DNA from 2 places in the Pseudomonas lyxosi genome. Region 1 is predicted to be linked to the other one. Evidence: riboswitches for the same ligand, from Rfam matches in the RefSeq annotation. Region 1 holds a riboswitch; the other holds the start of a gene.
The links. A riboswitch is a leader RNA that binds a small molecule or an ion and turns the genes downstream of it on or off. The one in region 1 is predicted to bind cobalamin.
Positions count from the first base shown of each region.

Region 2: another riboswitch for cobalamin. It lies ahead of cobO (cob(I)yrinic acid a,c-diamide adenosyltransferase); the one in region 1 lies ahead of ACMXYI_RS25350 (CbtB domain-containing protein).

Region 1 is NZ_CP180481.1:5,527,600-5,542,688, reverse strand. Features, by position in the region: gene metH (methionine synthase) at 1-1,676, opposite strand, end outside; gene ACMXYI_RS25375 (fatty acid cis/trans isomerase) at 1,832-4,126, shown strand; gene nfuA (Fe-S biogenesis protein NfuA) at 4,315-4,899, shown strand; gene cobM (precorrin-4 C(11)-methyltransferase) at 4,978-5,724, opposite strand; gene ACMXYI_RS25360 (cobalamin biosynthesis protein) at 5,808-6,221, opposite strand; gene ACMXYI_RS25355 (CbtA family protein) at 6,218-6,925, opposite strand; gene ACMXYI_RS25350 (CbtB domain-containing protein) at 6,937-7,128, opposite strand; cobalamin riboswitch at 7,250-7,478, opposite strand; cobalamin riboswitch at 7,571-7,785, shown strand; gene cobW (cobalamin biosynthesis protein CobW) at 7,884-8,945, shown strand; gene cobN (cobaltochelatase subunit CobN) at 8,949-12,722, shown strand; gene ACMXYI_RS25335 (ATP-binding protein) at 12,874-13,872, shown strand; gene ACMXYI_RS25330 (vWA domain-containing protein) at 13,992-14,531, shown strand; gene ACMXYI_RS25325 (phospholipase D-like domain-containing protein) at 14,557-15,089, shown strand, end outside.
Region 2 is NZ_CP180481.1:6,366,833-6,381,921, forward strand. Features, by position in the region: gene ACMXYI_RS29185 (cobyric acid synthase) at 1-160, opposite strand, end outside; gene cobD (threonine-phosphate decarboxylase CobD) at 157-1,149, opposite strand; gene cbiB (adenosylcobinamide-phosphate synthase CbiB) at 1,142-2,050, opposite strand; gene bluB (5,6-dimethylbenzimidazole synthase) at 2,047-2,703, opposite strand; gene ACMXYI_RS29205 (cobyrinate a,c-diamide synthase) at 2,700-3,995, opposite strand; gene cobO (cob(I)yrinic acid a,c-diamide adenosyltransferase) at 4,006-4,617, opposite strand; cobalamin riboswitch at 4,951-5,113, opposite strand; gene ACMXYI_RS29215 (hypothetical protein) at 5,268-5,852, shown strand; gene ACMXYI_RS29220 (PQQ-dependent sugar dehydrogenase) at 5,921-7,234, shown strand; gene ACMXYI_RS29225 (O-methyltransferase) at 7,239-7,892, opposite strand; gene ACMXYI_RS29230 (C40 family peptidase) at 7,908-8,444, opposite strand; gene ACMXYI_RS29235 (C40 family peptidase) at 8,610-9,248, opposite strand; gene hda (DnaA regulatory inactivator Hda) at 9,463-10,167, opposite strand; gene ACMXYI_RS29245 (AI-2E family transporter) at 10,398-11,471, opposite strand; gene ACMXYI_RS29250 (DUF2066 domain-containing protein) at 11,510-12,568, opposite strand; gene purM (phosphoribosylformylglycinamidine cyclo-ligase) at 12,951-14,009, shown strand; gene purN (phosphoribosylglycinamide formyltransferase) at 14,009-14,659, shown strand; gene ACMXYI_RS29265 (DUF3108 domain-containing protein) at 14,668-15,089, shown strand, end outside.

The DNA of each region.
Region 1 (15,089 bases):
GCGTACGGCAGTTCGTCACGGATGTAGGCACAGGCGTTGATGAAGTCCACAGCGTAGTTGTTGTGTTCTTCGATGCCGGTGGCGATGGCGAAGATGTTCGGGTCGAAGATGATGTCTTCCGGCGGGAAGCCGACTTCGTTGACCAGAATGTCGTAGGAGCGTTTGCAGATTTCTTTCTTGCGCGCTTCGGTGTCGGCCTGGCCGGCTTCGTCGAAGGCCATCACGACGACGGCGGCGCCGTAGCGTTTGCACAGTTTGGCGTGATGAATGAACTGCTCGACGCCTTCCTTCATGCTGATCGAGTTGACGATGCCCTTGCCCTGGATGCACTTGAGGCCGGCTTCGATCACTTCCCACTTGGAGGAGTCGATCATGATCGGTACGCGGGAGATGTCCGGTTCGCCGGCAATCAGATTGAGGAAGGTCACCATGGCCTTCTTCGAATCGAGCATCCCTTCGTCCATGTTGATGTCGATCACCTGGGCGCCGGCTTCGACCTGTTGCAGGGCGACTTCCAGGGCTTCGGTGTAGTTGTCTTCACGGATCAGGCGGGCGAACTTGGCGGAGCCGGTGATGTTGGTTCGCTCACCGACGTTGATGAACAACGAGTTGCGATCGATGGTGAACGGTTCCAGGCCCGACAGGCGGCAGGCCTTTGGAATGTCCGGGATTTCACGCGGCGCATAACCGGCCACGGCGTTGGCGATGGCTTCGATGTGACCTGGCGTGGTACCGCAGCAGCCGCCGACGATGTTGAGGAAGCCGCTTTGGGCGAATTCTTCGATGACCTTGGCGGTTTCCGACGGCAGTTCGTCGTACTCGCCGAATTCGTTCGGCAGGCCGGCGTTCGGGTGCGCGGAAACGTGGGTGCTGGCCTTGTTCGACAGCTCTTCCAGGTACGGACGCAACTCGCTGGCACCGAGGGCGCAGTTCAGACCAACCGAAATCGGCTTGGCGTGGGCCACGGAGTTCCAGAACGCTTCGGTGGTCTGGCCGGAGAGCGTACGGCCGGAGGCATCGGTGATGGTGCCGGAGATCATGATCGGCAATTCGACGCCGAGTTCTTCGTACACACCTTGCACCGCGAAGATCGCCGCTTTGGCGTTCAGGGTGTCGAAAATGGTTTCGATCAGGATCAGGTCGGCGCCGCCTTCGATCAGGCCTTTGGTGGCCTCGGTGTAGTTTTCCACCAGTTCATCGAAGGTTACGTTGCGGTAGCCGGGGTTGTTCACGTCAGGCGACAGCGAGCAGGTGCGGCTTGTAGGACCGAGCACGCCAGCAACGAAACGCGGCTTGTCCGGGGTTTCCAGGGTCTTGGCGTCTGCCACCTTGCGCGCCAGACGTGCGCCTTCTACGTTTAGCTCGTACGCCAGGCCCTGCATGCCGTAATCGGCCTGGGACACCTGGGTGGCGTTGAAGGTGTTGGTTTCAAGAATGTCGGCGCCGGCATCCAGGTAGGCTTTCTCGATGGCGCCAATCACGTCCGGGCGCGTCAGGATCAACAGGTCGTTGTTGCCCTTGACGTCACTTGGCCAGTCGGCGAAGCGTTTGCCGCGGTAATCCTGCTCTTCGAGCTTGTAGCTCTGGATCATAGTGCCCATGCCGCCATCGAGAATCAGGATGCGCTCTTTGAGGGCGTGCTTGAGAGCTTGAAGGCGAACACTGCGATCGGACATTTGGACTACTCGGAAAGACCATGACGAAGGGGCGGGATAATAGCAAACCTGTGCGGTTTTAGAGCATGTCCCGGTTTTGCATGAATATCGCTCATGTTGGAGTGGGGTGCAGACCGGTAGAATCGCGGCGTTTTTTCATGATCGGGACCAGGGATATGTCTTATCGCGTCATCAGCATGGTTTTGCTGTTTTTAAGCTGGGGCGCTGCCGCGCAGGATCCGGCCATTTCTTCTGCCATTTCCTACAGTCGCGACATACAACCGATCTTCACCGAAAAGTGTGTGGCCTGCCATGCCTGCTATGACTCCGCCTGTCAGCTCAATCTGGGCAGTGGCGAAGGGGCTGCCCGTGGCGCGACCAAGATCCCGGTCTACGACGGCGAACGCCGCCAGGCTGCCGCACCGACCCGGCTGTTTTATGACGCCTTCGGCAAACGCACCTGGCAGCAAAAGGACTTCTATTCGGTGCTCGACGCCCAGGGCAGTCAGGCCGCGTTGATGGCGCGGATGCTTGAGCAGGGCCACAAAACCCCCTTGCAACCCAACGCCAAGTTGCCGGAGGACATCGTCCTTGGACTGAACCGGGAAAACATGTGCGCCCTGCCGGCCGAGTTTGACGGCTACGCCAAATCACATCCCAAAGAGGGCATGCCGCTCGCGGTCACCGGCCTGACCGACCAGCAATACCAGACACTGCAACGCTGGCTGGCGTCCGGCGCGCCGATTGACGAGCAGGGTCTTGTGCCGAGCGCCAAAGAAGCGTTGCAGGTGGTGCAGTGGGAAAACCTGCTCAACGCACCGGGCGCACGGCAAAGCCTGGTGGGGCGCTGGTTGTTCGAGCATTGGTTTCTCGCTCATCTCTATTTCAAGGACGGTGAGCCGGGGCATTTCTTTCAGTGGGTGCGTTCGCGCACGCCGACCGGCCAGCCGATCGATCTGATCAACACACGCCGCCCGAATGACGATCCAGGCACTCAGGTGTATTACCGCTTGTGGCCGGTGCAAGGCGTGATTGTGCAGAAGACCCACATCACCTACCCGTTGAGCGCGGCGAAGATGGCTCGGATCAAAAGCCTCTTCTATAACGGCAACTGGCAGGTCAACGCCTTGCCGGGCTACGGGCCGGAGCGTCGGGCCAATCCGTTCACCACGTTCGAGGCGATCCCGGCCCAGGCGCGTTATCAATTCATGCTCGATAACGCCGAATACTTCGTCCGTACGTTTATTCGCGGCCCAGTGTGCCGTGGGCAGATCGCCACCGACGTGATCCGCGATAACTTTTGGGCAATGTTCCAGGCGCCTGAACACGACCTCTACATCATCGATCCGAACTACCGCGGCCAGGCCACGCCGTTGCTGGCGATGCCGGGGCAGAACGACGATGTCGGCAGCGTCCTGAGCCTGTGGCATGACTACCGCGACAAGCGTAACGAGTACGAGGCGCTGCGCCGTGACAGTTACGCCGATGCGCCGGCGCCGAGCTGGTCGACCTTGTGGGCCGGTAACGATAACGCCTTGCTGACGATCTTCCGGCATTTCGACAGTGCCTCGGTGAACAAAGGCCTGATCGGTGACGTGCCGCAAACGATGTGGCTGTTCGACTTCCCGCTGCTGGAACGCACGTATTATCAGTTGGCGGTCAACTTCGACGTGTTCGGCAATGTTTCCCATCAGGCACAGACCCGGCTGTACTTCGACCTGATCCGCAACGGTGCCGAGCAGAACTTCCTGCGCCTGATGCCGGCCGATTCGCGCGACGATTACCTCGACGACTGGTACCAGAGCGGCGGCAAATTCAAGATGTGGCTGGACTACGAAGCCATCGATAATGACAAAGAGACGGCGCTGGTACTGGACGAAAAGGACCCGAAACGCGATTTCGCCCTGCAATTGCTCACCCGTTACGGCGACCTCAACGCCAAGCCTGATCCGATCAACCGTTGTGACGGTGCTTATTGCTCGCGGCCGAACATCGATCTGGCCTTGCAGAGCGCCGAGCAGGCGTTGAGTCGCCTGACTTCGCGTCCGGCGGCCGGGCTGAAGGTTATCGATCAGTTGCCGGAAGCGACCCTGCTGCGCATCGAAACCGCGAGCGGCAAGCGCGAGGTCTACAGCCTGCTGCGCAATCGCGCGCACAGTAACGTCGCGTTCCTGCTCGGTGAATCGCTGCGGTATCAGCCTGGGCTCGACACAGTGACTATTTACCCGGGCGTGCTCAGCAGCTATCCGAACTTCATGTTCAACATTCCGGCTGAGCAAGTGCCTGAGTTCGTGGACGAGATGGAAAACGCCAAGGACGCCAATCGCTTCGAGAAAATCGTCGAGCGCTGGGGGATTCGCCGCAGCCATCCGCAGTTCTGGTTCTACTTCCATGACCTGAGCCGGTACGTCCATGAGACAGAACCGGTGGAAGAGGGCGTGCTGGACATGAACCGGTACGAGAATCTTTGATCGACCTTTGATGGTGCGCCGGTGTCGGATTTGAATGGGTGGGAAAATGCGGCGATCGGTGGCTTAAAGGCCGGATTGACGGTGAACCGGTGAAGATGGCTATAACCGCTCTTTCCCGACAAAAATACTAGGACTTTGTACGGCGCGATGATTGGCGTAAACTGCGTCCAAGCCTGCGAGGAGTTTCCATGACCGCTATTACCATTACCGACGCCGCTCACGATTATCTGGCTGATCTGCTCTCCAAGCAGAACACCCCAGGCATCGGCATCCGCGTCTTTATCACCCAGCCTGGCACCCAGTACGCCGAAACCTGCATTGCTTATTGCAAGCCGGGCGAAGAAAAACCTGAAGACACGGCGCTGGGGCTCAAAAGCTTCACCGCTTACATCGACTCGTTCAGCGAAGCTTTCCTGGACGATGCGGTAGTCGACTACGCCACAGACCGTATGGGCGGCCAGCTCACCATCAAGGCACCAAACGCCAAAGTACCGATGGTCAGCGCCGACAGTCCGGTCAACGAGCGTATCAACTATTACCTGCAAACCGAGATCAACCCGGGGCTGGCCAGCCACGGCGGTCAGGTCAGCCTGATCGATGTGGTCGAAGACGGCATCGCCGTGCTGAAGTTCGGTGGTGGTTGCCAGGGCTGCGGCCAGGCAGACGTCACCTTGCGCGAAGGCATCGAGCGTACCTTGCTCGAGCGCATTCCCGAGCTCAAGGGCGTTCGTGACGTCACCGACCACACGCAGAAAGAAAACGCCTACTACTAAGTAAGGTGTTCGCTGCAGACATAAAAAAACGGCGCCCCGTGAGCGCCGTTTTTTTATGGGTGATAGATAACCTGTGGCTCAGGGACGGAAGAGATGCGCATGCCCCGCGCGATACAGCGATGACTCACTGAAGTGATCACTGCCCAAAACCCGGCCCACCAAAATCAACGCCGTGCGCCGAAACCCCTTGGCTTCAACCTTCGCGGCAATGTCTTCAAGCGTCCCCACCACCCAGTCCTGATCCGGCCAGGTCGCCCGGTGAATCACCGCGATCGGGCAGTCCGCGCCGTAATGCGGCAGCAATTCGGCCAGGATTTTGTTCAGATGATTGACCCCCAGATGGATCGCCATGGTCGCCCCGTGCTGCGCCAGGCTGCCGAGCTCTTCGCCGGCGGGCATCGCGGTCTTGTCGGCGTAGCGGGTCAGGATCACGCTTTGCGACACGTCCGGTAACGTCAGTTCCGCGCCCAGAAGCGCCGCGCAGGCCGCTGTGGCCGTGACGCCGGGAATGATTTCAAACGGGATGTCGAGTTCGCGCAGGTAGCGAATCTGCTCGCCAATCGCACCATAAAGACTCGGGTCGCCAGAGTGCACCCGGGCCACGTCCTGGCCCTTGGCATGGGCGGATTTGATCAGCTCGATGATCTGTTCCAGGTGCAGCTCGGCGCTGTTGACCACCTGTTCGGCGCGATGGCCATCCAGCACGGCGGCGGGCACCAGGGAGCCGGCATAGATGATCACCGGACAGCTGCGAATCAGCCGTTGGCCTTTGACCGTGATCAGTTCCGGGTCGCCGGGACCTGCGCCAATGAAGTAGACGGTCATCGTCGGTTCCTGTGAGAAAAAGGGGCTGGGCAAGGCTTCAGATGAAGATTGCTCATGATCGATGGCGGGGATTATCGGGGATTTTATGCAGCGCCGGCCAATGCCAAGGTGGCCTGGGCATATTTTTGTCGGGAGATCAGTAATTTTGCCGGTGCCTGGGCCAGGTGTTCGGCCAGGGCCAGGGCGGCACTTTCCGCGACGCCGTAGCAGCCGGTGCGTTCGAACGCGATGTCTGAACGATGGCTGAGTTGCGGTTGATAGACAGCCAATTGTTCACAGCTGAAATACTGCAAGGGTAACGCAAGCTGTTCGGCCAATTCGATCAAGCCAGGCTCTTCGCGCTTCAGGTCGATGCTGGCCAGGGCCTTGACCTGGTGAAGTTCGATTTTATGTGCCTGTAACGCCTGATCGAGCAGCGCCCGCAGCGTGCTGACGGGGCAGCCGCGCTGGCAGCCCAGGCCGACCACTAACGTCGGCGCTGTGCTGATCTCAGTCATGCGTGGTATTGACCATCGCTTTTGCGGCGGAACAACCAGGCACTGATCAGGCCCAGGGCCAGCCAGAATGCCACATTGGTCAGCTGCGAAGCGATTTTGAACTGAGCTTCCAGGGCTTGCGGAGCCATCATCGAGTGGACTTCCGGTTGTGGTGCGCCGATCACATGAGGAACAGCCAGAATGGCCACGCCGAGCACTTTCATCAGCCAGTGACGGCTGAACACGATCAATGCGATGCCGACCGCGGTGGAGGCAGCCGTGCCGATCCACCAGATTTGCCGCTGCGCCAAATCAGCGGCGGCAGTGCCCGGCAGCTCAGGCGGCAGACCGAGGGTCGGTGCCAGCACGAACGTCGCGTAACCGGCCAGGCCCCAAAGCAGGCCTTGGGAGGTTTTGGTCGGTGCGCGCAAGGTGTAGAGAGCGGCCAGCATCAGGGCGAAACCGACAGCGACCACCAGGTTGCCGCCGGTGGTGGACAGCACGCGCTGCCAGCCGTCTTCCGGTTCCCAGGCTTCGGCGTCGTGGGTGTGAGCGGCGACAGTACCCGGGGCGTGTTCGTGGACTTCAACAGCAGCCGGCTCGGACTTTTCGTAGGTCTCGGCCTGCAGAATCAGCGGAGCCACCCAGAAGCTTTGCAGCAGGGTCAGCAACAGGGCGGCCAGCAGCCCGGTGAACCCTGCGGTTTGCGCAATACGCTTGATCATGTCAGCAGGTCTCAATGGCACGGGAATGCAGAGCTGTGGCGAGTATCGTGAGCGGCGTTGTGCACCGCTTCGATGTGCGAGAAACCGGCGAAATACACCAGGCACGCGCCCAGAATTGACGCGCATACGGCGACGGTCAGGCGCTGGCTCAAGGTCGTGGTCGTGCTGGCGGTGCTGTGGTCGGTACTGCTGATGATCGACATGGCGCTTCCCTCTGGTCTGTCAGCGGGTGAAATAGAGCGCATGGAAGACCCCTGCGAGTCGGGCACGCAGAGGTTCAAACAGCGCCCGCCCACCGCGGGTTTGTTATTCAGTGATCGTAATGGTCACTTTGTGTTGCGGGCCGGTCTCCGGGCTCACGAGGGGCGCTGGCTTTCGCCTTGACCTGCAAGCATCACCTTCCCATGCCGAACTGCTGGCACAGTGGATCTGACGCTTCGCTCGCTTACCGTTGCGGGGGCAGCACCGGACTGACATGACTTTAGAGTAAAGCACATGATTCACCGGTTTCCCGTTTCACCCTGTGAAGGGCACCCGTAACAAGGCGTGTAGGAGAGCATGGGCGGGGGTTGGGCGTCAATTGGCATGGGTTCTCAATTGGATGTCGCGCTGCTCCTCAGACATTGACCCGCCCCCAGACGATGCGTAGCCTTGCGCTTTCGAGGTTCTTCGGCGTCTGCCGAAGCTAAGAAGGGAACGCGGTCGATGCCGCGGCTGCCCCCGCAACTGTGAACGGTGATGTTCGCTGCCACGCCACTGCAAACCCTGTGCAACGGGTTCGCGGGAAGGCGCAGCGAATGCCAGGCCCACAAGCCCGGCACACCGTCAGCCAGGAGACCTGCCTCGACACAGATTCTCACTACAACCGGGCGGGGTGATCCGGTGGCGAACTCTTCCGCGCGCGCCCGTCGCAGCGATTGTCGTCCCGTATGCCCGCCACCTTGCCAAAGGGCATCCGATGAAAACACTGGCCAAACTCCCCGTCACCATCGTTACCGGCTTCCTCGGCTCGGGCAAAACCACCTTGCTGCGGCACATGCTCGACAACGCTCAGGGCCGTCGCATTGCGGTGATCGTCAACGAGTTCGGCGAGCTGGGCATCGACGGCGAAATCCTCAAGCAATGCTCCATCGGCTGCACTGAAGAAGAAGCCAACGGCCGCGTCTACGAGCTGGCCAACGGCTGCCTGTGCTGCACCGTTCAGGAAGAGTTCTTCCCGGTGATGCGCGAATTGGTCGCCCGTCGCGGCGACCTCGACCACATCCTCATCGAAACCTCGGGCCTGGCCCTGCCAAAACCGCTGGTGCAAGCCTTCCAGTGGCCGGAAATCCGCAGCGCCTGCACCGTTGACGCGGTCATCACCGTGGTCGACAGCCCAGCGGTCGCCGCCGGCACCTTCGCGGCTTTCCCGGACCAGGTCGATGCCCAGCGCAAACTCGACCCGAACCTGGACCACGAATCGCCACTGCACGAGCTGTTCGCCGACCAACTGGCCAGCGCTGACCTGGTAATCCTCAACAAGGCCGACCTGATCAGCCCTGAAGACCTTGCCCGTGTGCGCCTGGAAGTCGCTGAAGAACTGCCGCCTGCCGTAAAAGTCATCGAAGCCAGCAGCGGTCGTGTGCCACTGGACGTGCTGATCGGCCTTGGCGCCGGTTCTGAAGAACACATCGACAGCCGTCACAGCCATCACGATCACCACCATGAAGGCGAAGACGATCACGACCACGATGCCTTCGACTCCATCTCCATCGAACTGCCGCAAGCCGACGAAAGCCTGCTGCTGGACGCGCTGACCCAACTGGTGGTCCAGCACGGCATCCTGCGCGTCAAAGGTTTTGCGGCGATCCCGAACAAACCGATGCGCCTGCTGATCCAGGGCGTGGGCACGCGTTTTGACAAGCATTTCGACCGTCAGTGGGGCGCCGACGAAGCGCGCACCACGCGTTTGGTGCTGATTGGTCAGGAGCTGGACGCCACTCTGCTTGAAGCGCAATTGCGCGCTGCGCTCAGCGTTTAAGCCATGCACCTGCTCAGGACCCAGCCCGGCGGTTTCGTGTCGGATGACAACATTGCCGACCTTGGACAAACCCCCGCCGAGCTGGTGATCCTGTGCAGCGGCGACTCCAGCCTCGCGCTGCTCGCCGAAGCCGCGCAGCAGTTGCCCGACGATTACCCCAGCGTGCGCCTGGCCAATCCGATGCAGGTGCAGAATCACGCCTCGGTCGATCTGTATGTCGACGAAGTGCTGCGCCACGCCAAGGTCGTTTTGATTTCGCTGCACGGCGGCATCGCCTATTGGCGCTATGGCATCGAGCAACTGGTGCAACTGTCGGAGCGCGGTGTGCAGCTGATTCTGGTCCCCGGCGATGACCGCCCAGACCCGGAACTCAGCGAGCTAAGCACGGTGGGCGCGGAAGACCGCGACCGCCTCTGGCAATTTCTGCGTCAAGGCGGCATGAGCAATGCCCTGGATTTCTTCCGCTGCCTCGCCAATCGTTGGCTGGACCGCGACTACGCCTGGGCCGATCCGCAAACCCTGCCGCGCACAGCGATCTACCACTCGCAAAAAAGCCCCGCTGAACTGAAGGATTGGCAAGCCGACTGGCAGGCCGATCAACCGGTCGCGGCGGTGCTGTTCTACCGCTCGCATTTGCAAGCGGCCAACACAGGCTTCATCGATGTTTTCTGCCAGCGTTTGCAGGCGGCAGGGTTGAATCCGTTGCCGATTGCCGTGGCGAGTTTGAAAGAGCCCGGCTGCCTGACGGTGGTCGAGGACCTGTTGGAGGAAGTCGAAGCCCGCGTGATTCTCAACACCACCGGTTTCGCGCAATCCAGCCCCGAAGCGCCGCACCTGCGACCGTTTCGCCGCAACATCCCGGTGATCCAGGCGATCTGTGCCCAGGACAACGAACCCGGTTGGCGCGCCAGCGAACAGGGCCTCGGTCCACGCGATCTGGCGATGCACATCGCATTGCCGGAACTGGACGGGCGGATCATCAGCCGACCGATCAGCTTCAAAGACCTGGCCTGGCGCAGCGAGCGCAGCCAATCCGATGTGGTCTGCTATCGACCACAACCGGAGCGCATGGATTTTGTCGCCGAACTGGCGCGGCGCTGGATCGATCTGGCGCGTGTGCCCAGCGCTGAAAAACGCATCGCTCTGATCCTCGCCAACTACCCGACCCGCGACGGGCGTATTGGAAACGGCGTCGGCCTCGACACGCCGGCCGCGGCGCTGAACATCCTGCGTGCGCTGCATAAAGAAGGTTATCCGCTGCCGGCCGAGTTGCCTGATAGCGGCACCGCGTTGATCCAGCAATTGCTCGGTGGCGTCAGCAATGACCTCGACACCCTCGACCAGCGCCCGTGTATGCAAAGCCTCGCGCTGGATGACTACAACCTGATGTTCAACGCCTTGCCCGAATCCAATCGCCAAGCCGTGCTGGAGCGGTGGGGCTCGCCCGAAAACGATCCGATGTTCCGTGGCGGGCGAATGATGATCGCCGGGCTGCGCTTTGGCCTGACCTTCGTCGGCATCCAACCGGCGCGGGGTTATCAGGTTGATCCGAGCGCGGTGTATCACGACCCGGACCTGGTGCCGCCTCACGGTTATCTGGCGTTCTACTTCTGGTTGCGCAACACCTATGGCGCCCACGGCGTGATCCACGTCGGCAAGCACGGCAACCTTGAATGGTTGCCGGGCAAAGGCGTCGGGCTGTCGGAGCATTGCTGGCCGGATGCGCTGCTCGGTCCGCTGCCGAACATCTATCCATTTATCGTCAACGATCCGGGCGAGGGCGCCCAGGCCAAGCGCCGTACGCAGGCGGTGATTATCGATCACCTGATGCCGCCGCTGACCCGCGCCGAAACTTACGGCCCGTTGCGCAACCTCGAATTACTCGCCGACGAGTATTACGAAGCGCAATTGCTCGATCCGCGCCGCGCCCGGGAATTGCAGCGCGACATCCTGCAACTGGTGCGCGATACGCACATCGACCGCGAACTGCAACTGGACGAAAAGCTCGACAGTGATGCCGATGCGGCGATCTGGTTGCCGCGTCTGGACACCTATTTGTGCGACTTGAAAGAGTCGCAGATCCGCGACGGTCTGCATGTGTTTGGCGAGTCGCCGACCGGGCGTTTGCGTATCGATACGTTGTTGGCGTTGCTGCGCATTCCGCGTGGCGATGGGCGTGGTGCGCAATCGAGTCTGCTGCGGGCCTTGGCCAAGGCGTTCACGTTGGGCTTCGATCCACTGGATTGTGCGCTTGCCGAGCCTTGGATCGGGCCGCGTCCGATTGAACTGCAAACCCTCACCGATGAAGTCTGGCGCACAGCAGGTGATACCCGCGAACGTCTGGAACTGTTTGCCGGGCAACTGATCGAGCAAGCCTTGATCACTGAGGTTGAGCAACTGAGCGAGCCCGGCTGGTCAGAGGTGAAAGCCATCGTCGACAGCCTGCGTGAAGTCGTCGCCCCGCGTCTGGACGCCTGCGGCCCGGCGGAAATGCGCGGTCTGCTCGACGCCCTCAGCGGCCGCTTCGTGCCGGCCGGCCCGAGCGGTGCGCCGAGTCGCGGACGGCTCGACGTGCTGCCAACCGGGCGCAACTTCTACTCGGTGGACGTGCGTAACCTGCCGACCACCACCGCGTGGCGTATCGGTTTCCAGTCGGCCAACCTGATTCTTGAACGACACCTGCAGGACCACGGCGATCACCTGCGTCAGCTCGGCCTGTCGGTGTGGGGCACCGCGACCATGCGTACCGGCGGCGACGACATCGCTCAGGCCATGGCGCTGATGGGCGTGCGCCCGGTCTGGGCCACGGGCAGTCAGCGGGTCGATGACTTCGAAATTCTGCCGCTGAGTCTGTTGGACCGTCCGCGCGTGGACGTGACGTTGCGCGTCTCCGGATTCTTCCGCGATGCCTTTGCCAATCTGATCCGCCTGTTCGACGCCGCCGTGCAAGCGGTCGCCGCCCTCGACGAGCCGGACGACCTCAACCCCTTGGCCGCCAAAGTGCGTGCCGAGCGCGAAGCGTTGATGCAATCGGGGCTGGATGAAGACTCGGCCAAGCGTCAGGCCGGTTGGCGCATCTTTGGTGCCAAACCCGGTGCTTACGGCGCGGGCGTGCAGGGCGCCATTGATGGTCGCCTGTGGCAAAGCCGCGACGACCTGGCCGAGGTTTATCTGAACTGGGGCGGCTACGCTTACGGCGGTTCTGACGAAGGCACCGCAGCGCGAGAGCAGTTCGCCCAGCGCCTGAGCCAGGTTCAGGCTGTGCTGCAAAACCAGGACAACCGTGAGCACGACTTGCTCGATTCCAACGACTATTACCAGTTCCAGGGCGGCATGCTCGCGGCGGTGGAAAGCCTCAGCGGTGAAGCGGCAGCCAGTTACCATGGCGATCACAGCCAGCCGGACTTGCCGAAGATCCGCACGTTGAAGGAAGAGCTGAACCGGGTGATTCGCTCCCGGGCAGCCAATCCGAAGTGGATCGACGGCGTGAAGCGCCACGGCTATAAAGGCGCGTTTGAACTGGCGGCGACGGTCGATAATCTGTTTGCGTTCGATGCCACTACGCAGCTGATCGACGATCACCAGTATGCGTTGCTGGCGGATGCGTATTTGCTGGATCCGGCGACCCGGGATTTTGTTCGTGAGCATAATCCGCATGCGTTGCGCGACATGACCGAGCGGATGCTGGAAGCGCAGCAGCGAGGGATGTGGAAGGAGCCGGGCGAGTATCGGGAGGCGCTGGAGAATTTGTTGCTGGATATAGAAGAAGACGGGTAGCTGACCGTAGCTGATCGTTCCCACGCTCCGCGTGGGAATGCAGCCCGGGACGCTCCGCGTCCCATCCAGAGCCGAACGCGGAGCGTCCGTTGAGGCATTCCCACGCGGAGCGTGGGAACGATCAATCACCGACCATGATGAGAAACCCGACATGACCGACACCCCGCATTTCCCGCTGTCCGCCGTGGTCGGCGCTGACGATCTGAAACTCGCCCTGTACCTGACCGCCATCGACCCGAAAATCGGCGGCGTTCTCATCGAAGGCCCCCGCGGCATGGCCAAGTCAACGCTGGCCCGAGGCCTGGCCGACTTGCTCGCCAGCGGCCAATTTGTCACCTTGCCGCTCGGCGCCACCGAAGAACGGCTGGTCGGCACGCTCGACCTGGACGCCGCCCTGAGCGAGGGCCGCGCACAGTTTTCCCCCGGCGTACTGGCCAAGGCCGACGGCGGCGTGCTCTACGTCGATGAAGTCAACCTGCTGCCCGATCACCTGGTGGACCTGCTGCTGGATGTGGCCGCCAGCGGCACTAACCTGATCGAGCGTGATGGCATTTCCCATCGGCATTCGGCGAAGTTCGTGCTGATCGGCACCATGAACCCGGAAGAGGGTGAGCTGCGTCCGCAATTGCTCGACCGCTTTGGCCTGAACGTCGCCCTCAGTGGTCACACAGCACCAACCGAGCGCGGGCAGATCATCCGGCGACGGCTGGATTTCGACAGCGATCCCCAGCGCTTCTGCGCCGAATGGGAAAGCCAACAGCAGTCGCTGCGCGAACGTTGCCAGAACGCGCGCAGCGCGCTGGCAAGCATTCCGCTCGACGATCATGCGCTGGCGCAGATTACCGAGCGCTGCTTTGCCGCCGGCGTCGACGGCTTGCGCGCTGACCTGGTCTGGTTGCGCGCGGCGCGTGCCCATGCAGCGTGGCGTGGGGCGGGCGCTATCGCCGAGGAAGATATCGACGCGGTCGCCGAGTTTGCCTTGCGCCATCGCCGCCGTGAGCCATCGCCACCGGCGCCGCAACAAAGTCAGCCGCCTTCTACCCAGCATTCCAACCCGAGCGAAGGCCAGGGCCAATGGGGTGAAATGCCCGCCCAGGCGCTCCCGGTCGGCGCACGCCGTGAAGTGCCGAGCTGGCCAAAAAAGCCCTAGGCATTCGCCCTCGATCTGACGCGGGGGCGAATGCCAGACCCCGCGCCGGACGACTGGACAATGGTAAACAGGGTAAACGTCACGCAGCACGCAGCGGCTCGATCAACTGGCCGGGCACATTGCTGAACGGCCGCCCGCGTCAACGCGACGATGTCTTGTTTCACCTGCGCACCCGTTCGCCCCACGAACTGTGGCTGGTGATCGTCGACGCCTCGGCTTCGACTCGTCGCCATCAGGCGTTGAGCGATGCCAAGGGCTTGCTCGCGCAACTGTTCGACGATGCCTATCGCCAACGCGCGCGCCTGGCGTTGCTCACCGCCAGTGGTCATGTGCCGAAATGGCAAGTGCAAGGGTTGAAAGCCTCCGCCGGTTTACGCAACTGGCTTGATGGCCTGGGAGCCGGCGGTGGTACGCCGTTGCTGGCGGCGCTGGGTGAGGCAGGGCGCTGGCTGACGGTCAGGCAGAAGCGTTTTCCGGCGGAGCATCAGCGCTTGTTGCTGGTGACCGATGGCCGATTGAAGGACTGGTCGATGTTGCCGGCGCTTGATTGTCCAGGGCTGTTGATTGACATCGAGCGCGGGCCGATTCGACTTGGGCGGGCTAAGGTGATGGCTACCGAGTTGCAGGCCGAGTATCGGCATATCGATGATATGGAGTGAACCGGAAAGATCACAGGAGTGAGTCATGCGCGTTCTAGCCGTCAACCATCAGGATGATTTTCGCGTCAAGGCCTACGCCGGCACCAATGGCGTGCTGTTGGCCATGGACCTGGCCGAACACCGCCGCAAAGGCCTCTTGGGTTTCGCCATCGAAAAACAGCAAGGCCCTAAGCCCTGGCTGTTCCTGTTCAACAGCCTGACCTTCCCCGGCAAGGTGCATACCTTTCCCCAGTTTCACGCCACCCCCAGCGACATCGCACCGTTGCAGAAATTTCGCTGGGCCGATTACGCGGTCAATCCGGGGATGACGATCCATTACCGAATCCACCTGGCCTACGGCAGCGTTGATGCGCCGCAACTGGGTGAATTCCTGGAAGTGACGGTCACCTCCGACAATGGTCAGCCGAATAACCAAAGTGTGATCTTCAATCGCGCGGTGGCTGCCAGCCAGGCGTTCCAGCGCAAGTTTCCCGAACTCGACGCGATGATCAGCGCCAACAAGAACCTGCCCATCGAAGCCTGGCCGGATGTCCCGCGGCAATGGCTGGAAAACGGTTT
Region 2 (15,089 bases), 840 kb from region 1:
TCTCGCCACCGTCGGCGGTCACGGCACTGTTGAGCGCCATGTTCTGCGGCTTGAACGGCACGACGCTGACGCCCTGACGCGTGACCCAGCGGCACAACGCCGTCACCAGCGTGCTTTTACCGGCGTCGGAAGTGGTGCCTTGCACCATCAACGTAGTCATTGGGTTTCCTTGGCGTAGGCTTCGAACGCTTGCGCGAGACGTGTCCAGTCGGCTTCATCGGCGGGCAAGCCGAAACGCAGGCTGCTGTTGTTCGTGAACAACCGCAGCAGAATGCCGCGCCGGGCCATGAACTCATGCAGGGCTTCGGCGCGGTCGGTGATCAGCCATTGAAACAAGGCGCAGCCGCCCTGGGGCTTGAAGCCGTGCTGTTCAAGCAGCAGTGCCAGACGCTCACTGGCTTCATCAGCGCGAACCCGTTGCCGGGCATGCCCTTCGGTATCCCGCAGACAGGCCTGCCCCAACACCCTCGTCGGTCCGCTGACCGCCCACGGCCCCACTTGCTCGGCCAGCAACTTGAGCAACTTGCGCTCGGCCAGCACGAAACCCAGGCGCACACCGGCCAGGCCGAAAAACTTGCCGAAGGAACGCAGCACGATCAACCCGACCTGATTGGCAAAAGGTGCCAGGCTCAGCTGCGGTGTGTTGTCCATGAACGCCTCATCCACCACCAGCCAGCCACCGCGCTGGGTCAATCGCGAGTGCCAGTCGAGCAGACGACTCGGCGTCAGGCTCAGGCCAGTGGGATTGTTCGGGTTGACCACCACCAGCACGTCGAGGCTGTCGAGAAAGAAGTCGACTTCCTGCTCCAGCACTTCACGCACGATGTAGCCATTACGGCGCCACGCTTCGGCGTGTTCGGCGTAACACGGCGAGAGCACGCCGACCTTGCCGACCCGGCGCAAACGCGGCAGCAACTGGATCGCCATTTGCGAGCCGGCCACCGGCAGCACCTGAGCGGCACCGTAATAATCACAGGCCGCCTGCTCCAGACCGTCATCGGTTTCCGGCAAACGCGCCCAGGCCCGCAACGGAATCTCCGGGACCGGAAACGGCCAGGGTGCGAGGCCGCTGGACAGGTCGAGCCAATTGGCTTCGGCGATGCCGTAATCGAGCGCCGCCTTGCGTAACCGACCACCGTGCTCAAGCATAAAATTCAGCCCCCACGCAGAGGATCAGCAACCATAACCATACCCCGCGCTGGACCAATTGCCAGCCACGGTCGATGGAGTCGGCGTCCGCCGGCATGCCTTCGCCCAGTGGCGGACGCTGATGCAGTTCACCGTGATAAATCGCCGCCCCGCCCAACTCGACACCGAGCGCACCGGCACCGGCCGCCATCACCGGACCGGCATTCGGGCTGTCCCAGGTCGGCCCCTGGGTGCGCCAGCATTTCAGCGCCAGTCGGGTTTTGCCCAGCAGCGCGTAGGTCAATGCCACCAGGCGTGCAGGAATGTAGTTGAGGACGTCGTCGATCTTTGCCGCGGCCCAGCCGAAACGCTCGAAGCGTTCGTTGCGGTAACCCCACATCGCATCCAGCGTGTTGCTCAAACGGTAGAGCACCACGCCAGGCGCGCCGGCCACGGCAAACCAGAACAGCGCAGCGAATACCGCGTCGCTGCCGTTCTCCAGCACCGATTCTGTGGCGGCGCGGGCGACTTCGGTTTTATCCAGTTCGCTGGTCTGGCGGCTGACCAGATAACTGACACGTTTGCGCGCCTCGTCCAGATCATCGCTGCGCAGTGCCTTGGCCACCGGCTCGACGTGTTCACCGAGGCTGCGCATGCCGAGGGCGCAATAGAGCACGAGAATCTCGACGATCCAGCCGACATAGGGCGCCCAGGAAAACGCCGTGGCCAGCAAGGTCAACGGCAACACTGCAATCACCCAAGCGGTGACACCATGGCTACGCCAGCCACGACCTTCACCATTGAAACGTTGCTCGATGCGGTCGGCAAAACGGCCGAACGCCACCAGCGGATGCCAGCGTTTGGGTTCACCCAGCAGCGCATCCAGCGCAACCGCGGCGACACTCAACAACGCCACACTCATTGACTCACTCCCCAATAATTTTCATACAGCAGCTCACTGAGTGGACGCGCCTGCGCCCAGCCTTCGAGTACCAGCATCGGCGCCGGATAGAATTCCTTGACCGGGCCGAGACAAAGAACGGCCAACGGCTTGGCTCCGGCGGGCAAACCCAGCAAGTCCGCCAGTGCTTGCGGCTCGAACAGCGAGACCCAGCCCATGCCCAATCCTTCAGCGCGGGAGGCCAGCCAGAGGTTCTGGATCGCGCAGGACAGCGAGGCCATGTCCATTTCCGGCATCGTGCGACGGCCGAAAATGTGGCGCTCGCGATCGTCCATCAGCGCAGCGACCAACACCTCGGCGCAGTCGTTGATGCCTTCGACTTTCAGCTTCATGAATTCGTCAGTGCGCTCGCCGAGGGCTTCAGCGGTGCGGATGCGTTCTTCTTCCACCAACAACTGGATCTTGCCGCGCAAGGCTCGATCGCTGATGCGGATGAACCGCCAGGGCTGCATCAGGCCGACACTCGGTGCCTGATGCGCGGCTTCGAGCAGGCGCCGCAGTAGCTCGGGCTCGACGGTGCCGCCGCTGAAATGACGCATGTCGCGGCGTTCGCCGATAGCTCGGTAGACCGCCGCACGCTCAGCTTCGCTGAACGCTAGATCATCTGGGTTCATGGCTTGAACAACGCCGCCACCGCCTGGGGATTGGAAGGGAAATAAAAGTGCACGTAGGACGCGGTCATCCGCCCTTCGCGGTAAACCGCCTCTGCCCCTCGCCCACCGTTAGGGCTCAGGCCACGAGCAATCGGCTCAAGCTCGGTGCTGGTCAGCGAATGGTGATAGGTGTGCCCGCGCAACGAACCTTCCGGCAACTCGACCGCCTGCAACGCCAGCGCGGCCAAACGCTTTTGCATCACCGCATCACCGGCCAGCAAGCCGACCAATTCAGCGCGAGTGCCCTCGACATCGGTCAACGAATCGAGCAAATACAGCATGCCGCCGCACTCGGCCAACAACGGTTTCCCCGCCGCATGGTGAGCGCGGATTGCGGCCAGCATCGTGGTGTTCTGTGACAGCGCCACATGGTGCAATTCGGGATAACCGCCCGGCAGATAGAGGCTGTCTGCCTCCGGCAATTGCGTGTCACGGATCGGCGAGAAAAACAGCAACTCAGCGCCCATGGCGCGGAGCAGATCCAGGCTTGCGCCGTAAGTGAAGGCGAACGCTTCGTCACGGGCCACAGCAATCCGCACACCAGCCAGCAACGACTCGGCAGCGATCACATCAGGGGCGGCGAATTCCACCGCTGGTGGCAGCGCGACCTCGCAGCTGCTGGCCAGTGCATCGGCCGCCGCATCGAGGCGCAGATCGAGATCGTTCAACTCACTGGCCTGAACCAGACCGAGGTGTCGACTCGGCAATTCGATCCCGGTTTCCCGGGACAAGGCGCCGTACCAGCGCAAACCTTCAGTGAGGCTGCCTTCAAGTAATTGCGCATGACGCAGGGTGCCGACACGGTTGGCCAGCACACCGGCAAACGGCAAGTCCGGCTGATAACGCGCCAGCCCCAGGGCCAGTGCGCCAAAGGTCTGGGCCATGGCAGTGCCGTCGATCACACCGAGCACCGGCACACCGAAATGTCGTGCCAGATCAGCGCTGGACGGCGTGCCGTCGAACAGGCCCATGACGCCTTCGATGAGGATCAGATCGGCTTCGCCGGCGGCTTCCCACAACAGTCGACGGCTTTCCTGCTCGCCGACCATCCACATGTCCAGTTGATACACCGGCGCACCGCTGGCGCGCTCGAGAATCATCGGGTCGAGAAAATCCGGGCCGCATTTGAACACGCGCACCTTGCGCCCCTGATTGCGATGCAAACGGGCCAGCGCGGCGGTGACGGTGGTCTTGCCCTGACCGGAAGCCGGCGCGGCAATCAATACCGCCGGGCAATGACGATGGCTATTCATAAAGTGCAGCTCACAACTCGACGCCTTTTTGCGCTTTGATCCCGGCCTGGAATGCGTGCTTGATCACGCCCATTTCGGTGACGGTGTCGGCCAGTTCGATCATCTCCGGTTTCGCACCACGACCGGTGACCACCACGTGCTGCATTGGCGGACGGGCCTGCAAGTCGCTGAGCACTTGATCGAGATCCAGATAACCGTGCTTGAGCGCAATGTTCAATTCATCCAGCACCACCAGGCCGATCGACGGATCACGTAACAATTCGCGGGACACCGCCCACGCGGCTTCAGCGGCGGCGATGTCACGCTGGCGATCCTGGGTTTCCCAGGTGAAGCCCTCACCCATCACATGAAAACGCACCTGTTCCGGAAAGTGCCGGAAGAACAGTTCTTCGCCGGTGCTGCTGCGCCCTTTAATGAACTGCACCACGCCACACTGCATGCCGTGGCCCATGGACCGGGCGAGCATGCCGAAGGCCGAGCTGCTTTTGCCTTTGCCGTTGCCGGTCAGCACCAGCAGCAGGCCACATTCATTCGGGGAATTGGCGATGCGTTCGTCGATCACGGCTTTTTTGCGCAGCATGCGCGCCAGATGACGTTCGTCACGATCGGGGGTATCAGTCATGGGGGAGCTCTCCGTTGAGGCTGGATAACGGCGGGCAGGCACAAGAATAGACGGCAAAAAGCCTGGCATCGCCCACCGTGATGCCGCTGGATGGATCAGGCCGGTCTCCGGGCTCATGAGCGGCATTTTGCCTGACTGCGCGCCTTCCCATGTCATACGACACAGTGGCTAGGGCCTGTCATCAGCTTTTTCCTATACCGCGCCACAGCAGGCCCGGCCCTTCGGGTTGTGTCTGAAAGCGGACCAGACTGCGTTGCAGTCCTTGGCAAGGGAACAACCATTACCAGCGGACTGCGCCTTGCCTGGTCCGCTTTCAGACCTCAACGCGGTATAGGAAAAAACTGATGACAGGCCCTCGCGCAGTCTTCACTCATTTACCGTTGCGGGGGCAGCGCCGGGATCATGGCTCTTCGTCGCTTGAAGAGAGTCACTCACCGGCTTCCCTGTTTCACTCTGTCGACCAAGGTCACAGAGCACCTGAAACAAGCCGCGAAGGTTAGAGGGTTGGGGATGGAGCGTCAATTGAAGACGGGCGGCCTGCTAGCGAATAACTGCCGTCGATCAATTATCTGACGCCAATCTTGTGCCACACTCTCAGCAGTGATATCAAAGAGCCACAATCTCACAACACAATAACAAGGGTGAGCCACATGCAAGGCATGATCATCAGCAATCCGAAGCTGGAATTCCTGCGCCCGGTGCTGGAACGCTGGTTTGACTGTATCGACCGCTACAACGCCGTGCGCGGCGATAACGACACGCCTTACTGGTTCGACGAAAAAGCCAACCTGAGCCTGCTTTCCGCCGCGGCCTGGATGGCGGAAATGGTCACGCTGCAACAAACTCCAACCCGTAAACAGACCGAAGAAGGCGAACGCAATGGCCGCGCCGATCTGTTTATCGCGACCAGCGAAGAGCGCGCGTACCTTCAAGCCACTCAACGCTGGCCACGCGTCAACAGCCTGAACCTGACTCAAGCCTTGCAGGACATCACCAGCGATGCCAAACGCATCAGCTACGCCAGCGACCTGAAACTCGGCTGCCTGTTCGTCGCGCCACAAAAAGCTCAACAAAGCGCCACCCCGGAAGAACTCCAGGACATGGTCGACGACCTGCAAAAGGAACACACCTGCGCGGTGGCCTGGTACTTCCCCTACGCCTATCGCAAGTTGCGCAACGAAGCCGGCAACTATCACCCCGGCATTGCCGTGCTGTTCAAGGAAGCCCGCGGCTGACCGGTTGAACCATCGCGTACCTGTGCTTCTCTACTGATTAGGTCAATGCATTCATAGGGAAGATCAGCATGCGCAAGCCCCAGCTCGCTCTCGTTATCGTGCTCGCCGGAGGGCTTGCCGCCTGTGGTGAAACCGCCAGGCTGCAAGTCTCCGACGGCATCGGCCCATCGCCCAAGCTGCCAGAACCGAACAAAACCCTGATCCCGACGGTGAACATCGCCCCGGCGATCGGCTGGCCGGACGGCACGAAACCCATCGCCGCGACAGGGACTCAAGTCGCGGCTTTTGCCGAAGGTCTCGATCACCCGCGCTGGCTTTACGTGTTGCCCAACGGCGACGTGCTGGTGGCCGAAACCAACGCACCACCCAAACCCGATGACGGCAAAGGCATTCGCGGTTGGGTCATGGGAAAAGTCATGGGCCGTGCCGGCGCCAAAGTGCCGAGCCCGAATCGCATCACGCTGCTGCGGGACAAGGACCACGACGGCATCGCCGAAACCCGCACGGTGTTCCTGGAAAACCTCAACTCACCCTTCGGCATGACCCTGGTCGGCAATGACCTGTACGTCGCCGACTCGGATCGCTTGCTGCGCTTCCACTATGAAAACGGCGAGACGGCGATCAAGTCGCAGCCGATGAAGGTGATCGACCTGCCGGGCGGTACGCTGAATCACCACTGGACCAAAAACGTCATCGTCAGCAAGGACGGCAGCAAGCTGTACGTCACGGTGGGTTCCAACAGTAACGTTGCGGAAAACGGCATGGACAAGGAAGAAGGTCGCGCGGCGATCTGGGAAGTGGATCGCGCCACCGGCAACCATCGGATCTTCGCCTCGGGGATTCGCAATCCAAACGGGCTAGCCTGGGAACCTCGGAGCGGCGCATTGTGGACAGCGGTCAACGAGCGCGACGAGATCGGAAGTGATCTGGTGCCGGACTACATCACCTCAGTGAAGGACGGCGGGTTCTACGGCTGGCCTTACAGTTATTACGGTCAGCACGTCGACATCCGCGTCGAGCCGCAAAACCCCGAGCTGGTGGCCAAGGCCATTGCGCCGGACTACGCGCTCGGGCCGCATACCGCATCGTTGGGCCTGACGTTCGCTGAAGGCAACAAGCTGCCGGCGCAGTTCAAGGAAGGGGCATTCGTCGGCCAGCATGGCTCGTGGAACCGTAAACCACACAGTGGCTACAAAGTGATTTTTGTACCGTTCGCGGGAGGCAAACCGACTGGGCAACCGATCGATGTGCTCACAGGTTTCCTCAACGCAGATGAGAAAGCCATGGGCCGGCCAGTGGGCGTGGTGATTGATCAGCAAGGGGATTTGTTGGTGGCGGATGACGTGGGCAATAAGGTGTGGCGCGTATCGGCGGCCAAGTAAACGCTTAGCGCTTGCGGCACAGCGTTAACCCATCACCCAACGGCAACAGCGACAGATCCACACGCGAGTCATCCTTCAAGGCGCGATTGAGCGCCTGGATGGCTCGGGTGTCTTCACTTTCGGGATTGTCCTCAAGCACCCGGCCACTCCACAGTGTGTTATCGAACACCGCCAGACCGCCGACGCGCAGCAGACGCAATGCGTGCTCCAGATAGCGTGGGTAGTTGGCTTTGTCGGCATCGATGAAGATCAGGTCGAATGGCTCTTGCTGATTCAGCTGAGCCAAGGTTTCCAGCGCGGGCGCCAGACGCAGATCGATCCGCTCGGCAAGCCCCGCTTCCTGCCAGTAACGCCGTGCAGTGGTGTTGTAGTCGCCGGGTATGTCACAGCAGATCAGAGAACCGTCATCCGGCAATGCAGCCGCCATGCACAAGGCGCTGTAACCGGTGAAGGTGCCCACTTCCAGCAGACGCTTGGCGCCGGTGAGCTTCACCAATAGCGCGAGGAACTGACCTTGCTCGGGCGCCACCTGCCAGCGAGCCATGGGCAGCGCTTGGGTTTCGTCACGCAAACGCTTGAGTAGCGGCGTTTCGCGCAGGGAAACGTCGAGCAGGTATTGATACAGGGAATCGTCGAGATTGAGTGTGCGAGCGGTCATGACAACCTCTGCAATTTAGGGGTTGCGTGCCAAGTGCTCAGGTTGCAAGACGCGCTTGGCACTCAGATAGGCTTTCTGCCAGTAAGCTTTGGACAAACTGTCGAGCTTCACCGTGCCGCCGGTGGCGGGCGCATGGACGAAGCGACCTTCGCCGACGTAGATCCCGGCGTGGCTGACCTGAGAACCGCCATTGGTGGCGAAGAAGATCAGGTCGCCGGTTTGCAGACCTTCCTTGCCCACGCTGGCCGCCTGCATGCTGATCATCTCGCGCGTGGTACGCGGCAGAGAAATGCCGGCGACGTCACGGTAGACATAACCGATCAGCCCGCTGCAATCGAAACCCGAATCCGGCGTGTTACCACCCCAGCGATACGGTGTGCCCACCAGGCCGAGCGCGCGGAACAAGACGTCTTCTGCCTCAGGGGAGAATGCTTGGGAGGAACTGAAAATAATGGGAGCGCGAACCACCGGCGAAGGTGGCGGTGTACGGCTGGCGCAGGCGCTGAGCAGCGCTGCGAAGAACATGATTGCGAGGCGGGCCGACGTCGACATATGCAGAGCATCCTGATCTGGCTGCGGCTTTTTCTGCAGGGGGCGCAGAAAAGAAAACCGCCTGCGCAGGACGCAGGCGGTTTGCCATCAATAATAGATCAGGATTCTAGCTGCTACGTGGCAAACTTCAAGTAAGACTTTAAGTTCACCTTACAAAAAGTCCGCTTACTTGCGAGCCGTGACGATCGTCGGTGCCATCGCCAGTGCGCGCTTGGCTTCGATGAAGGTTTTGCTCCAGTAGCTGTCGCCCAGGCTATCGATCCGGACACCACCGCTGCGGCGGCTGCTGGAATGGATGAACTGGTTGTCACCCAGGTAGATCCCGGCGTGACTGACGCGGCCGCGACGGCCATTGGTGGCGAAAAACAGCAAGTCGCCCGGCTCCAGTTTGCTGCGAGAAACCAGCGGAGCGTCGACGTTGATCATTTCGCGAGTGGAACGTGGCAGGTTCAGGCCGGCTTCTTCACGAAACAGGTAACCGATGAAGCCGCTGCAATCAAAGCCAGCTTCGGAGGTGCCGCCGAAACGGTAACGGGTACCGATCAGGGACATGCCGCGTTCGAGGATGCTGTCAGCCAGAACCGGAAGCTGGTACGACTTGCCGCCGGCGAAGTCTGCCAGTTCTTTTTCGGTGGCCGCCTCTTCCTGGAAAAGAGCTTGCTGATAAAGAGCGGAAGATTGGGCAGTAGCAGAATTTTTAACCTGCTGTTGTTGCTCTTGCTGGGACACTGGAGAGTGGGCAGCGCAACCGAACAACAGGGTGACGAGTGCGAGGGGCACGAGGGGTGCAAAGCGATTTAGCATGGGCACGACCGTGGCTGATAGTTCTAAAGAAGCCGAGACTATGCCTACTATCATCCTCATTTGCAAATTCAATCGAACTTTATGTGACTTCTTGGTTTCGCGTTTACATCTAAGCGCTTAAGCCCGTTTTAGACACTCGCGCAGCCTGCAACCCTGTAGGAAAGCGGATTTCTTGACGCCTGAAATATGCCAAAACCCGCTACAGGCCTTGGCTTTACCAGCCTAGCGTTTCTTTCAGAAAGGGAATTGTCAGCTTGCGCTGAGCTTGAAGGGAAGCCTGATCGAGACGCTCAAGCAGCTCGAAAAGTGCACTCATGCTGCGCGTACCGCGGGTCAAAATAAAATGCCCGACTTCATCGGTCAGGTGCAGACCGCGACGAGAGGCGCGCAGTTGCAAGGCACGCAACTTGTCTTCGTCGGAGAGTGGACGCATCTGAAAGATCAGCGCCAACGTCAGTCGGGATTTGAGGTCCGCCAGCTTCACCGGCAGTTCACGCGGGGATGTCGAAGCGGCAATCAGCAGGCGTCGACCGCTGTCACGCAAACGGTTGAACAGATGGAACAACGCCTCTTCCCAATCCGCCCGACCGGCCACCGCCTGCAAATCATCCAGGCAGACCAGTTCGTACTGTTCGAGGTTGTCGAGGATGGCGATGCCGCGATCAAGCAGTTCGGCCAACGGCAAATACACCGCCGGCTCACCCAGTTGCTCGAAGCGCAGGCAGGCCGCCTGCAACAAGTGCGTACGCCCTACCCCGTCCTTGCCCCAGAGATAAATCAGGCTTTCGGTCCAGCCGGCGTCGGCTTCGCATAGCCGCTCGACATAGCCGAGTGCAGCGGCATTGGCGCCTGGGTAGTAATTGATAAAGGTAGCGTCATCACGCAGACGCACACCTAGGGGCAGCTGAATCGGTTTCATGCTGACTGAACAGTTCCAAAGGAACCGTTAGTGGCCTCTGTGTAAAGTTTGCGAAGTTTATACCCGTGAGGCGGGTCGCACAATGCGACAGACCACAAGCAAAATCAAAGGTTTGCGTTAACGCACTGGTTTTATGACAGTTTCTTTGGCGGCGCATGTGACAGCCGCGCGAGGGATTCGGGTCAACCTGGCAATGAACCAGGCTGCCCGCCATGCTTGATCAGGCCCTCTTAAATCTCTGGCTCATCACCACCGCTGTACATATCCGAATCTTTATACAAATCATGCACATGGCGCACCAGCACCATGATCACCGCCGCCACTGGCAGCGCCAGCAGCACACCGGTAAAACCGAACAGCTCGCCCCCCGCCAGAATCGCGAAGATCACCGCCACCGGGTGTAGACCGATCTTGTCCCCCACCAACAATGGCGTCAGCACCATGCCTTCCAGCGCCTGCCCCACCATGAACACCGCGACGATACCGAACATGGGATACAGATCGCCGCCGAACTGGAACAGACCGGCAATCAAGGCCGCGCCAATCCCGATGACAAACCCCATGTACGGCACGATCGCCGCCAGACCGGCGATCAAACCGATCAACAGCCCCAGCTCCAGCCCTACCAGCATCAAGCCGGCCGCGTAGATCACACCCAACGCCACCATTACCAGCAACTGCCCGCGCACGAATGCACCCAGCACTTCATGGCATTCACCCGCCAGGATCACAACGCGCTCTTCGCGATCACGGGGCAGCAGGCTGCGGATCTTGGCCATCATCAGGTCCCAGTCCCGCAGCAAATAGAAGACCACCACCGGGATCAGCACCAGATTCGCCAGCAAGCCAATCAATGCGAGGCCGGAGGCCGTCGCCTGACTCAGAACGACCCCGACAATGTCAGTGGTCTGGCCCATGTGCTCACTGATCGCAGCCTTGAGCTTGTCGAACTTCCAGAAATTATCCGACAGTCCGAATTTCGATTGCGCCCACGGCAGTGCGGTGTGCTGCAACCAATCGAGCATCTGCGGCGTCAGTTCGTACAAACGAAACAACTGCTTGGCGAGCATCGGCACCAACACCAACAGCAGTGTCGTGAAGATCAAGGTAAACAGCGCAAACACCGCCACCACGCCCCAAGTCCGAGACAGACCGGCCTTCTCCAGCCGATCCACCAGCGGGTCGAACAGATAGGCCAGCAGCAACGCGATCAGGAACGGGGTCAGAATCGGATGCAACAACCAGACAAACACGCAGAGCAGAACCACCCCACCCAACCAGAACCAACGCCGCGTATCGGCCATGTACCACTCCATATGCATCTATATAAAGAAAGAAAACCTTACCAACGGAATCGCAACTGCGGCACAGGTGCCGGAGTCGGCGCTACTACCGGTGCCGAACCCTCGGCCGGTTGAACCGGTGCGACTGGCGCCGGCGCTTCACCGGCCGGAACCTCCTGCAACTTCGCCAGTGACAATTGCGCCCTCAACTGTTCGGCGCTGCCATTGACCCGATAGAGAATCCGGTCGCCGTCGACACTCTGCAGACGCGCACCAAACGGTTCCAGCAAACGCCCAAGCGCCGCGTAATGTTCCAGATTCATGCCCTGCACTTCGAGCAATTGTTCGCCCGAAGCACCCGGCTTGACGACAAACCGCGGCGCCAGCCGCTGATTGACCGCCAGCATCACCGCATCGGCCACCGCGGCCTGATCCGCGCCCTGCACGCTGCCTGCCTCCTTCTTGTCGCCGAGCCACAAATGCCACTTGGCCTGCCACTGCCCGCCCTCTTCACGGGCATGCACCGCGAGCAAGGCGTCAGCGTTGTAACGCTCCGATACCCCGCGCAGTGGCGTCGCGTCCGTACCTTCCAGATTCGGTGCCGTGGCGACGATCTGCTCACTCAGATCGGCCAGCGGCAGGCGCAGCGGCAAACCACGGTGTTGCGCGGCTCGACGCAGCGGTGCAGCACTGGCCTGGCCATCGCCGACCAGGCTCGAACCCTCGGTAGAGTCGTTCAACCACCAGCCAAGGATCGAAGGCCGGTTCGCCCCCCACAACGACAGCCCGGCACGGCGCAACGCTTGCTCGGTGGTGGCCGGGTCGAAATCGACCTTCAGCACTTCCGGCGGGCCAGCGTCAAAACCGTACTGACTGATGATTTGCTGCGGGTCTTTGCGCAATGCCGCCAACCCGGGGCTTTGTGCAGCCTTGGGATCGCCGGTCAGACGCAATACCAGCGTGTCCAGCGCGCGCTGGGTCGCTTGATCGCGCTCCTCGGTCGACTGGCTGCTGACAGGCTCGCGCACTTGATAAAGGCCTTTGACGGTTTCGGCATGACTCGCCAGGCTGACCAATGACATACAGCCTGCAAACAAAAATCTAGAAAAAAAACGCATGGAGGATTCCTGACGACAAGAGCGGCTGGAACAGGCCGCGTGAACCGGATTGAGCAAGGCTGTGACCACGCCCCCACGCAAAACATTCACCTGACCCTGGTAAGTTTTTGCACTGTGCTAACGATAGACGGTTAATAGCGATACCTTATACAGCCATGAAGGATGCAGCCAACACGGGCAATGAAGGTTTTTTTAAGCGGATATGCCCCTGCCGTCGGCCTGAGGATGGCCGCTGCCTCTCAAGCCTGATAAAATCGCGCGCCTTCGCAGACCGGCAACAGCCGGGCACCCTGAAATTCGCGGATGGCAATCGCCTTCGTCAGTTTCGGTGGTCCCACTGGACTCGGTCGTTACCCCTGAATCCCCCCTAAAGGCCTGGATCATGAGCAAGCAACCCTCCCTGAGCTACAAGGACGCCGGTGTAGACATCGACGCCGGTGAAGCATTGGTCGAACGCATCAAGAGCGTCGCCAAGCGCACTGCGCGCCCGGAAGTCATGGGCGGCCTGGGCGGTTTCGGCGCCCTCTGCGAAATCCCGGCCGGCTACAAACAGCCCGTGCTGGTTTCCGGTACTGACGGCGTTGGCACCAAGCTGCGCCTGGCACTGAACCTGAACAAGCACGACAGCATCGGCATCGACCTGGTTGCCATGTGCGTGAACGACCTGGTGGTCTGCGGCGCCGAGCCGCTGTTCTTCCTCGACTACTATGCCACCGGCAAACTCAACGTCGAAACCGCGACCCAGGTCGTGACCGGCATTGGCGCTGGCTGTGAATTGTCCGGCTGCTCCCTGGTTGGCGGCGAAACCGCTGAAATGCCAGGCATGTACGAAGGCGAAGACTACGACCTGGCTGGCTTCTGCGTCGGCGTCGTGGAAAAATCCGAAATCATCGACGGCTCCAAAGTCGCTGCCGGCGATGCCCTGCTCGCCCTGCCGTCTTCCGGCCCGCACTCCAACGGCTACTCGCTGATCCGCAAGATCATCGAAGTGTCCGGTGCCGACATCGAAAACATCCAGCTCGACGGCAAACCGCTGACCGACCTGCTGATGGCCCCGACCCGTATCTACGTGAAGCCGCTGCTCAAGCTGATCAAGGAAACCGGCGCCGTCAAAGCCATGGCCCACATCACCGGTGGTGGCCTGCTGGACAACATCCCGCGCGTTCTGCCAAAAGGCGCACAAGCCGTGGTTGACGTTGCGAGCTGGACCCGTCCTGCCGTGTTCGACTGGCTGCAAGAGAAAGGCAACGTCGACGAAAACGAAATGCACCGCGTGCTGAACTGCGGCGTGGGCATGGTTATCTGCGTCGCTCAAGAGCACGTCGAAACCGCGCTGAACGTCCTGCGCGAAGCCGGCGAGCAGCCTTGGGTCATCGGTCAGATCTCCACCGCTGCCGAAGGCGCGGCTCAGGTTGAACTGAAGAACCTCAAGGCTCATTGATGTCCCAGACCTGTGATGTGGTGGTGCTGTTGTCCGGCACCGGCAGTAACTTGCAGGCCTTGATCGACAGCACGCGGACCGGCGACAGCCCGGCCCGCATCGCTGCGGTGATTTCCAACCGCGCCGACGCCTACGGCCTGCAACGCGCCAGGGACGCGGGTATCGACACCCGCACCCTGGATCACAAGGCTTTCGAAGGCCGCGAGGCCTTCGATGCCGCGCTGATCGAACAGATCGACGCGTTCAACCCCAAACTCGTGGTACTGGCCGGCTTCATGCGCATTCTCAGCGCTGACTTCGTGCGCCACTACGCGGGTCGCCTGCTCAACATCCACCCCTCGCTGCTGCCCAAATACAAAGGGTTACACACTCATCAGCGCGCGCTGGAGGCCGGCGACACCGAGCACGGCTGCTCCGTGCACTTTGTCACCGAGGAACTCGATGGCGGACCACTGGTCGTACAGGCAGTAATACCGGTAGAGTTGCACGATTCGCCGCAGAGTCTGGCGCAGCGGGTTCATACCCAGGAACACCTGATTTACCCGCTGGCTGTACGCTGGTTTGCCGAAGGTCGTTTATCACTCGGCGAGCAAGGTGCTTTACTGGATGGAAAGTTACTCGCGGCCAGCGGCCACTTGATTCGAACCTAGGAGATTTTATGCGTCGCGCCCTGCTCTTCGCTTGCGCTCTGCTCGCACTGCCATTTGCGCAGGCTGCAGAACTTCAACCTTTCTCCGCCAGCTACACCGCTGACTGGAAGCAGTTGCCCATGAGCGGCACCGCTGAACGCAGCCTGACCAAGCAAGCCAACGGCGCCTGGAAGCTCAGCTTCAAGGCCTCGATGATGATCGCCAGCCTGACCGAAGAAAGCACCCTGACGCTGGACAAGGACACCTTGCTACCGCAGTCCTACCACTTCGAACGTGGCGGCCTGGGTAAAGCCAAGAAGGCTGACCTGGATTTCGACTGGACCAACAAAATGGTCACCGGCACCGATCGCGGTGACCCGGTCAAGATCCCGCTCAACCGCGGCATGGTCGACAAATCCACTTATCAGCTGGCCCTGCAGCACGACGTGGC